One region of the Rahnella variigena genome, then DNA from elsewhere that is predicted to be linked to it. Evidence: predicted binding sites of a transcription regulator. Region 1 holds the regulator's gene; each other region holds the start of a gene.
The links. Region 1 encodes Fur, which represses iron uptake genes when iron is present. Its sites were predicted from a motif close to ATAATAATGAGAACNACTATCAA; they were not measured.

Region 2: ftnA (non-heme ferritin) is a predicted target of Fur. The motif match lies at 1,831-1,853, and genes of this name have one in related genera.
Region 3: sodA (superoxide dismutase [Mn]) is a predicted target of Fur. The motif match lies at 1,589-1,611, and genes of this name have one in related genera.

What each region holds. Positions count from the first base shown of each region.
Region 1 is NZ_NSDJ01000001.1:2,103,314-2,106,593, forward strand. It holds gene chiP (chitoporin ChiP) at 1-730, shown strand, start outside; gene chiQ (ChiQ/YbfN family lipoprotein) at 744-1,085, shown strand; gene fur (ferric iron uptake transcriptional regulator) at 1,269-1,724, opposite strand; gene fldA (flavodoxin FldA) at 2,038-2,565, opposite strand; gene CKQ54_RS09700 (methyl-accepting chemotaxis protein) at 2,974-3,280, shown strand, end outside.
Region 2 is NZ_NSDJ01000001.1:2,414,281-2,417,560, reverse strand. It holds gene copD (copper homeostasis membrane protein CopD) at 1-631, opposite strand, end outside; gene copC (copper homeostasis periplasmic binding protein CopC) at 635-1,021, opposite strand; gene ftnA (non-heme ferritin) at 1,161-1,667, opposite strand; gene CKQ54_RS11260 (DNA polymerase III subunit theta) at 2,073-2,303, shown strand; gene pip (prolyl aminopeptidase) at 2,322-3,278, opposite strand.
Region 3 is NZ_NSDJ01000001.1:657,903-661,182, forward strand. It holds gene fdnG (formate dehydrogenase-N subunit alpha) at 1-494, opposite strand, end outside; gene fdhD (formate dehydrogenase accessory sulfurtransferase FdhD) at 639-1,481, shown strand; gene sodA (superoxide dismutase [Mn]) at 1,690-2,310, shown strand; gene CKQ54_RS03075 (methyl-accepting chemotaxis protein) at 2,601-3,280, shown strand, end outside.

The DNA.
Region 1 (3,280 bases):
CCACTCTCTTGGAGCGAAATACGACTTCAAAAACGACTTTGTGCTGGAAGGCGCTTTTGGTCAGGCTGAAAGTTACGTCGATCAGTATTTTGCCAAAGCGTCTTACAAAATCGATCTGATGGGCAATCCGCTGACCACCAGCTACCAGTTCTACGGTGCGGAAGATCGCATCAGCAATAAGAACGATCCGAACAGCTTGTATGACGGGATGGCCTGGTTGCAGGCGCTGACTTTCGGTTACACCACCGGTCAGTTTAACTGGCGGCTGGAAGGTACGATGGTCAAAGCGGAAGGTAATCAGGGCTACTTCCTGCAACGTATGACCCCGACGTATTCCTCCTCCAACGGTCGTCTTGACGTGTGGTGGGATAACCGTTCGGACTTCAACGCCAACGGCGAGAAAGCGGTGTACGCCGGCGTACTTTACGATCTGGCGAAATGGGATCTGCCGGGCTTTGCCGTCGGGGGTTCTTACGTTTACGCGTGGGACGCCAAACCGAGTACCAACGCCGCTTATGACCAGAGCCAGCGTCTGAAAGAGAGCGCCTGGAGCCTGGATGCGCTTTACACCATTCAGGAAGGCCGCGCGAAGGGGACACTGTTCAAACTGCATTACACCCAGTACGACAACCACTCGGATATTCCGAGCTGGGGCGGGGGTTACGGCAACATATTCCAGGATGAAAAAGACGTGAAATTCATCGTTATTGCTCCATTCACTATTTTCTGAGGTCGTTATGTCGATGAATAAATTACTGATGATGGCGGTATCGGCTGTTCTGCTGGCAGGCTGTGCGCCTACCGCCGATCAGGCACAGATTTCGCAAACGCGTGAAGACTACCGCACCTGTATTAACTCTTCAGAAGGTAATCCGGACAAACTGGCGACCTGTCAGGTGTTGCTGAACAAGCTGAAACAGGAAAAAGCACACCAGAAATTTGCGGAACAGGAAACAGTTCGCGTGCTGGATTACCAGCGCTGTCTGACGGCGCGCAAAACCGGTGATGGTCAGGCATATGCGGCGGATTGCGGTAAAATCTGGCAGGAAATCACATCCAATAACGCGCCTGCAATGGCGAACTAATAGCAGATTTTTGTAAAAGCCTTAGCTGGCAAAAACATCATTATCAAAAGCGAAACCCCGGCTTGCCGGGGTTTTTTACGTCGGCAAGCGGCGTCTGTGTTCGGGGTGAAGCACAGGCATAAAAAAACCGCTTTCCAGCGGTTAGTTTATTTAGAACATTTGCGACAATCGAAGCTGTGCAAATTAATGCGCAGGTTTGTCATTGTGCAAAGATTCATCTTCACGGCAGTCGCCTGCTTCACAGTGACCGTACAGGTACAGACTGTGGTTGGTCAGTTTGATGCCATGTTTTTTAGCAATCTCACGCTGACGACCTTCAATATATTCGTCACGGAATTCAATCACACGACCGCAATCCAGGCAGATCAGGTGATCGTGGTGATGTTGCTGAGTCAGTTCGAATACGGACTTGCCGCCTTCGAAGTTATGACGGGTGACGATACCAGCATCATCAAACTGGTTCAGAACACGGTATACCGTGGCCAGACCAATTTCTTCGCCCATATCAATCAGTTGCTTGTACAGATCTTCCGCACTAACGTGATGACCTTCCGGCGCTTGCAGCACTTCCAGGATTTTGAGGCGCGGAAGCGTGACTTTTAAGCCGGCTTTCTTCAGTGCGGTGTTGTTGTCAGTCATGCGGATTCAGTCCTGTTACTATGTGCTAATCAAGTTGAGGCATGCAGCCTGTGGCATCGGCGGCACAAAATTGTTCGTTTACTGTTCTTCGTTTAAGGGAAGTGTGCCCATTCTCGTAAACGACAGCCTGTTAATAAAGATCACAAATTGCCTGTCACACTAATAATGCAACGACTTGATCGATAGAAAAAACAGATGAACTCAGTGTACCTTGATACGACCGAAAGTTACAATTTTGTAGCGGTTAAATTGTTAATTTCAGTAATAGTTTGGCCCTTCAATTGTAGAATAAATCCTCAGGGCCAACAGGGTTTTAGCCGATAATTTCTGAAAGGCTGAGTTCTTCTGTGATCTGTTTCACCCACGCATCAACACGTTCAGCGGTCAGTTCCGGCTGACGGTCTTCGTCAATTGCCAGTCCGATGAAGTGCTTATCATCTGCCAGGCCTTTGGATGCTTCAAAGTGGTAACCTTCAGTTGGCCAGTGTCCGACAATCACTGCGCCGCGTGGCTCAATGATATCGCGCACGGTACCCAGTGCATCGCAGAAATACTCGGCATAGTCTTCCTGATCGCCGCAGCCAAACAGGGCAACCAGCTTACCTTCGAAATCTATCTCTTCGAGCGACGGGAAAAAGTCATCCCAGTCACACTGCGCTTCACCGTAATACCAGGTTGGAATTCCGATCAGCAAAATATCGAATTTTTCCAGATCCTCTTTGCTGCTCTTCGCAATGTCATGCACCTCAGCCACATCTTTACCCAATTGTTTCTGGATCATTTTAGCGATGTTTTCGGTGTTACCTGTATCGGATCCAAAGAAGATACCTACAACGGCCATAAGATTATCTAACCTCTTGTTCTAAATGAAGTGCCCTGCATTGCAGGCAATAATAGCGAAGATGATAACAAACTCGCGAGGCGGAGAATATGCTTCTGCTCGCCTTCTTAACTGGGGAATAAGTTTATCGGGCAATATTTTAAAGTGTTATCGCCATCGTGTGCTTATCAACCACAGGGTTCCTGAGGTCATAAGCAAAGTGAAGAAATAAACCGGCTCCTTCCTTAAGTTTACGCATGTCCCGCCGATAGATGATGCGAGAGCAATCTCAACATAATAAAGAAATCGATGCCCGGAGAGGTGTTCAAACATGTCCGGGGGCGTAAGCCTGCTGGTTACCTGTTTTGATTCTCCGCATCCCCGTCAATCCTCAGACCAGAAACAGTCCTGTTTCGAGAGAGGCATATCGTGCAGTTTTTAAAAAATATTACCATCAGGGCCGCTTTATTAACCATTCTTGGCATCTTCTGCGTGATGTGGGCCGGTGTTTCCCTTTATACCGTCACATCACTTGGCACATTAACGCAAAATACCAGGAACAGTACCGAACTGGTCAACAACATGACGCTGATCAGCAAAGGTAACGATCAGTATTTCCGTACCGTGACGCGTCTGAGTCGTGCGGTTGCACAGCTTCAGGCTGACCCGTCAAAGGGCCCTGAAATTTTTGACAGCGCCAAACAATCTCTTGATGGACTGACTCAGGCGCTGGCTG
Region 2 (3,280 bases), 310 kb from region 1:
TGATGACACCGGTGATGATCACCAGCGAGACCGCGGCATGTCCCCAGACAGAAAAACGGATAAGCGTCACAATCGCGTAGGGTCTTGCAGAGGGCTCGCGGGCATACAACATGCAGGTCAGTAAAGGCAGTAAAGACCCGAACCAGTAGGCTGCGCTGAGCAAATGCACCACATGGTTAGTCCGCTGTGCCAGTCCCAGTAAGCCCTGATGCATGGCCGCATGGCCAATCAAAGCCTGAGTGATCAGTAAACCCAGCGAGCACAGAAACAGCAGGACATGACGTCCGGGCATCCACTCCATTAACAGAACCAGTAACAGCACAGCGGTCAGTAATAAGTGCCAGCTCCAGACTTCGCCAAATGCGGTGGTTAATACCAGTATCCACACGTTAATGTTGAGGATATCGTCCCAGCCATTGCCCATCAGCGCTGCCTGAATAGCCAGCATTCCGACAGAAGTGACTGCTGCAAGCAGCCCGGACCAAACCATCAGCGTCTGATTTTTACGCTGTAAAATGGCCGAAAATCCGTCAGGCGCCAGCAATGAGCAAAATACGCTCAGTCCGAAGATTTGCATTAATGACACAAAATGCACGAACCGACACAGGACGAAAAGTGCTGTAAGGCTCATGGCTTATTTAACAGTGAAACTGTACTGACCGTTTGTTTTATGACCATCAACGGAAACCACATTCCACGTCACGACATATTTCCCGGCGGCAAGCGCATCGGTAAGGGGCAGCACGGCCTGCGTATTATCGTTCGCAGCCAGGGTCATTTTCCCGGTTTTCACCGTTTTCTGGCTGGCATCTTTCAGGGTAATTTTACTGAAATTTGGCTCGATACCTTCACTGAAACCCAGCGATAATTCGGTCGGACTGGCTGTAAGAACCGCATCCGCCGCCGGAGTTTCCGTTTTGAGGTGAGCATGAGCAGAAGCCTGCTGTGAGATAAATCCGCTCAGCAAAACGGCTGAGACTGCCAGGGCACGGCAAAGAGAAGTGGTTTTATTGAACACGATAATTTCCTTGGCTTGCTTGATGATGAATTTATAACGCCGACACTTTAGCGCAAACGCGCTTAAAACGTTTGTCATAAAAACATAAAAAACGCAGAGGCCGAAGCACTCTGCGTTGTTTGCAAGCTCACACAACTGAAAATTAACCAGCCGGAGCTTGGGCCACCATATTTTTGAGATCTTTATCCACGAAGAACAAACCGTTGCCGGTATTGCTTACCAGCGCCAGTTTATCCAGAACAGATTTGAACAACGTTTCTTCTTCATGCTGCTCTGCAACGTACCATTGCAGGAAGTTGAAGGAAGAATAATCTTTCAGCGTCATGGACAAATCTGCCAGTTCGTTGATTTTCTGAGTGATCAGTTGTTCGTGTTCGTAAGTCTGCTTGAACAAATCGGTCAGCGATTCGAAAGACACCGGCGGAGCAGCAATGGCGCCCAGCAGTGGCAGAGCACCTGTATCGCTGACATATTTGAACAGACGATGCATGTGATCCATTTCTTCCATTGAATGCTGTTTCAGGAATGCGGCAGCACCTTCGTAGCCTTTATCGCTGCACCATGCACTCATCTGCAAATATAAATTGGCAGAATAAAACTCGAGGTTCAGCTGTTCGTTAAGCTGATCAATCATTTCTTTTTTAAGCATGGTACGGCTCCGGATTTAAATTACGGCAGGTGGGCTGAATTATTTATCCGCATTATGCCCGCATCAACACAAAATAAAAACACCCGATTCACATTAATATTCAACGAAATAACAAATACATTTAAAATAATGATTTATAAAAGTATTTTATTTACATGAATATACAATAATGATAATCATTAACATATAGATGGATATTAAAAAGAATCATTCTTATTCAGAATATTAATTAGCGAGTTCTTATTGAAGTTAATTATCACTTCAGATTTGTGAATGGTTCTTATTTACTCTTAATATTAACCTGCCAATTCTCTTCTTAGGGATAGTGTAAAAGTAAAATCACAACATTCACGATGGCGTCTGCCTCGGGTACAATGAGGCAAAACGGATCACCAGGAAGCAGCAATGAGTATCAATCTGGCTGAAATCAGCAAAGACGAAATGGATCGCATTAACGTCGATCTTGCCGCCTCAGCGGTGGCTTTCAAAGAACGCTACAACATGCCGGTTGTCGCGGAGATAGCAGAACGCGAGCAGCCTGCGCATTTGCGCACTTATTTTCGTGAACGGGTGATGTTTTATCGCGGGGAATCACATAAGTTCTCCCGCTTACCTTACGAGCCTAAGCAAAAGTAAGCGGGAAAGCAGGAAACGTTAGCGCCGGGCGGCGAAACGCTGGTTGGTGCGGATTAACTGATCGAGAATGCCCGGCTCATCAAAAGAATGCCCTGCACCTTCGATAATGTGCAATTCTGCTTCCGGCCAGGCCTGCGCCAGATCCCAGGCGTTTTGCACCTGACAGGCCATATCGTAGCGGCCGTGAACAATCACTGCCGGAATATGGCGGATGCGTTCCACATTTTTCAGCAACTGGTCATCAGTTTCTAAAAAGCCCATATACGTGAAGTAGTGATTTTCAATGCGGGCAAAAGCCAGCGCGAAATTATCTTCGCCAAACGATGCCGCTCCTTCCGCTGGCATCAACGTCACGGTCTCCCCTTCCCACAAACTCCAGATCTTAGCCGCTTCAAGCTGAACAGCGCGGTCATCGGAGGTCAGACGGGCCCGATAGGAAGCAATTACGTCTTTGCGTTCTTCCTCAGACAGGATCGACAAAATACGCTGCCATTTCTCAGGGAAGAAACGGGAGGCGCCGTCCTGGTAATACCAGGTCAGTTCCTGTTTGCGCAGAGTGAAAATGCCCCGCAGGACCATCTCGCTGACGTGCTCAGGGTGAGTCTGGGCGTATGCCAGCGCCAGCGTCGAGCCCCACGAACCACCAAATACCAGCCATTTATCGACACCGGCCATTTTGCGCAAACGTTCAATATCATCGACCAGATGCCAGGTTGTATTATTGTCGAGACTGGCATGAGGTTTAGAGCGTCCGCAGCCACGCTGGTCAAACAGCATGACGTCATAATCTTTAGGATCGAACAACTGACGGTGAACCGATGAACAGCCGCCGCCAGGCCCGCCATGAAGAAATACTGCCGGTTTGCCCGCCGGGTTTCCGCTGCGCTCCCAGTAAATCTGGTGACCATCGCCCGTATCAAGCATGCCACTGGCATAGGCTTCCAGCGGTGGATACAACCCTTTTAATTTTGGCATGA
Region 3 (3,280 bases), 1.4 Mb from region 1:
CACAACATGCCGGTGGTCAGCCAGCGGTTAACCGTGACGTTGTTTTCATTTTTCTCGACAAAGTTGGCGTCGCGGTCATCTTTCATCAGGCGGGCGATACGGGAAATCGCCTCATCCCAGCTGATACGCTGCCATTTATCGGAGCCGGGCGCGCGATATTCCGGATATCTCAGACGGCCTTCGCTGTGGATGTAATCCAGTACCCCTGCGCCTTTCGGGCACAACGAGCCACGACTGACCGGATGATCGGCGTCACCCTCTACGTGGAAGATATTTTCAGTGACGTTTTTCGCGCCGTCGCCCTGGCTGTAAATCAACATGCCGCAACCGACTGAGCAGTACGTGCAGTTGTTGCGGGTTTCACGCGAGCGAAGCAGTTTATATTGGCGGGTTTCCGCCAGCGCGATTGTCGGGGCAAACCCCAATAATGCTGCGGTAGTGCCGGCCATACCGCCCGCACATATTTTGAATAATTGTCTTCTGCTGACTTGCATGAAAGACTCCTTCCCATCATTTGTTAACACATTGCTTTCAAATTGCCGCTTTCCGTTGCAGATGCGGAAGCGGTAAAATTAAGACCTAAAGTCCTGACAGTTTGTACGGCTTATGTAGCCGGAATGTTTATAAGGTTATTGCCAATGGATGTCCATCAAGTAAAAGAACTGAGCGAAAAAGATGATAAAAAAGTGACTCAGATCATCGGAGCCAGTCAAAAACCGGTGATGCAGCGCACACATCCTGGCGAACTGGAAGACGACTGGATTGCAGAAGAAGTGCCCGTTGCGCTGGTCTATAACGGAATTTCACATGTGGTAATGATGGCGTCGCCGAAAGATCTCGAAGCCTTTGCGCTGGGGTTTTCGCTGTCGGAAGGAATTATCGAATCGGCTGCGGATATTTACGGGCTGGACGTAACACCAAACTGTAACGGTATTGAAGTTAACATCGAATTATCGAGCCGCCGTTTTGCCGGGCTGAAAGAGCGTCGTCGTGCCATGGCAGGCCGAACCGGCTGCGGCGTGTGCGGCATCGAACAGCTAGGCGATTTGTTCCGCCCGCTCGCCCCGCTGCCGTTTACCCAAACGTTTGAGCTGGCGAATCTGGATAACGCGCTGAATCAGCTGAAATCCGTGCAGGAAATCGGTCAGCTGACCGGCTGTACGCATGCCGCCGCGTGGATAACCTCGCAGGGCGACTTACTGGGTGGCTGCGAGGACGTGGGACGTCACGTGGCACTCGACAAAATGCTTGGCCTGCGAGAAAAACAAAGTGAATGGCAATCCGGCGCCGCGCTGGTGTCGAGCCGCGCCAGCTATGAAATGGTGCAGAAAGCCGCGATGTGCGGTGTCGAAATTTTGTTTGCCGTCTCCGCCGCCACTACGCTGGCGGTAGACGTCGCCGAAAAATGTAACCTGACGCTGGTCGGTTTCAGCAAACCGGGACGGGCAACGGTGTATACGCATCCGCAGCGGTTACGCTGACCCTCTAAGCTTCACGTGCCTTTAGACAATTTAGGATTGTTTGCGGTTATCTGGTTCTAAGCCCCGTATAACAGGCGCTTACGAGTACCCGTACAAAGGGTGGAGCATAGATAATCATTTTCAATATCATTTAATTAACTATAATGATCCGACTGATTACGCGGTGCTCACAATGACGGTGCCGCCCTACACTATGGAGACGATGAACATGAGTTATTCACTGCCATCACTGCCTTACGCATACGACGCACTCGAACCGCATTTCGACAAAGAAACGATGGAAATCCATCACTCTAAACACCACCAGGCTTACGTGAACAACGCGAACGCTGCACTGGAAAGCCTGCCAGAACTGGCAAAACTTCCTGTTGAAGAGCTGATCGCAAACCTGGACAAAGTGCCTGCGGACAAGAAAGTTGCACTGCGTAACAACGCAGGTGGCCACGCTAACCACAGCCTGTTCTGGAAAGGCCTGAAAACCGGCACCACCCTGCAGGGCGAACTGAAATCTGCTATCGAACGCGATTTCGGCAGCGTTGACGCTTTCAAAGAAACTTTCGAGAAAGCAGCAACCACTCGTTTCGGTTCAGGTTGGGCATGGCTGGTTCTGAAAGACGGCAAACTGGCCGTTGTTTCTACCGCTAACCAGGACAGCCCGCTGATGGGCGAAGCTGTTTCAGGCGCATCCGGTTACCCGCTGCTGGGTCTGGACGTTTGGGAACACGCTTACTACCTGAAATATCAGAACAAACGCCCTGATTACATCAAAGCCTTCTGGGATGTTGTAAACTGGGACGAAGCAGCAAAACGTCTGGCTGAAGCGAAGTAATTTCGCTTTACCGCCCATAACGGGCACGATGTTTTCGCCAATGGCGGGTCACTGACCCGCCTTTTTTATGTCCATTTTCATGTACTCTTTATTGAGTAAAGACCTAAGCCTGATCACTGTTTTATTGCCAATTATTCATTTCCCCTCTGCCCTTATCCGATCCCGCTCGCATTAATCAAAAATACGCGCCGTTCCCTATAAAGTTTCTCTTAAGTCCACCGATAGGTTGTTCACAAAGGCTTCACAAAATCACTTATTAATTTTAAAGGGATGTTCGACGGAGAATGAACATGAGCAACGGAACAGGTCTTTCGCAGTGGATGAATAATCTCAAGGTCGGCACCAAACTGGGTCTGGGCTTCGGGCTGGTACTTCTGATCGCCGCGGCCATCACCGTGGCAGGGATGATCAAATTTAACGACATCAGCCAGCGCGCTGAAAAAGTCGATTTCAGCAACCAGATGAATGCGCTGTTAAACGAAGCCCGTCTCAGCCGCACGCTGTATCAGCTCAATTACGATCCCGCTTATCTCAAACAAAATCAGGACAAAATCAGCGCACTTTCGCAGCTGATTGCCCAGTCGAAAGACAAACTGGAGTGGGATGCAGCGAGTCTGGCAGAACTCAATCAGGTGCCGGTTAAAATCCACGAATATCAGCAGGCTCAGGACGCCTTTAAGCTGGCTGTCGATAAGAAGGATGCCGTTCGCGCGAGCTGGAACCTTTCCGAAACTGAAGCCGTGGTGACGCGTTTACAGGATCAGTTGCGCGTGGAAGATGCCGATCCTTCCATCCGTCTTTCTCTGGCTGAGGTAATTCAGAAACTGATCAGCGTGCGTTATAACGTGCGCGGGCTGTTGCTGAGCATTAACAAAGAATCCGAAGCCAAACTGTTGCAGTCGATTGATGACACACAAGCGAATGCCAAAAAGCTGAATGCGCTGCTGTTGCCAAATCAGCAGGCCACTCT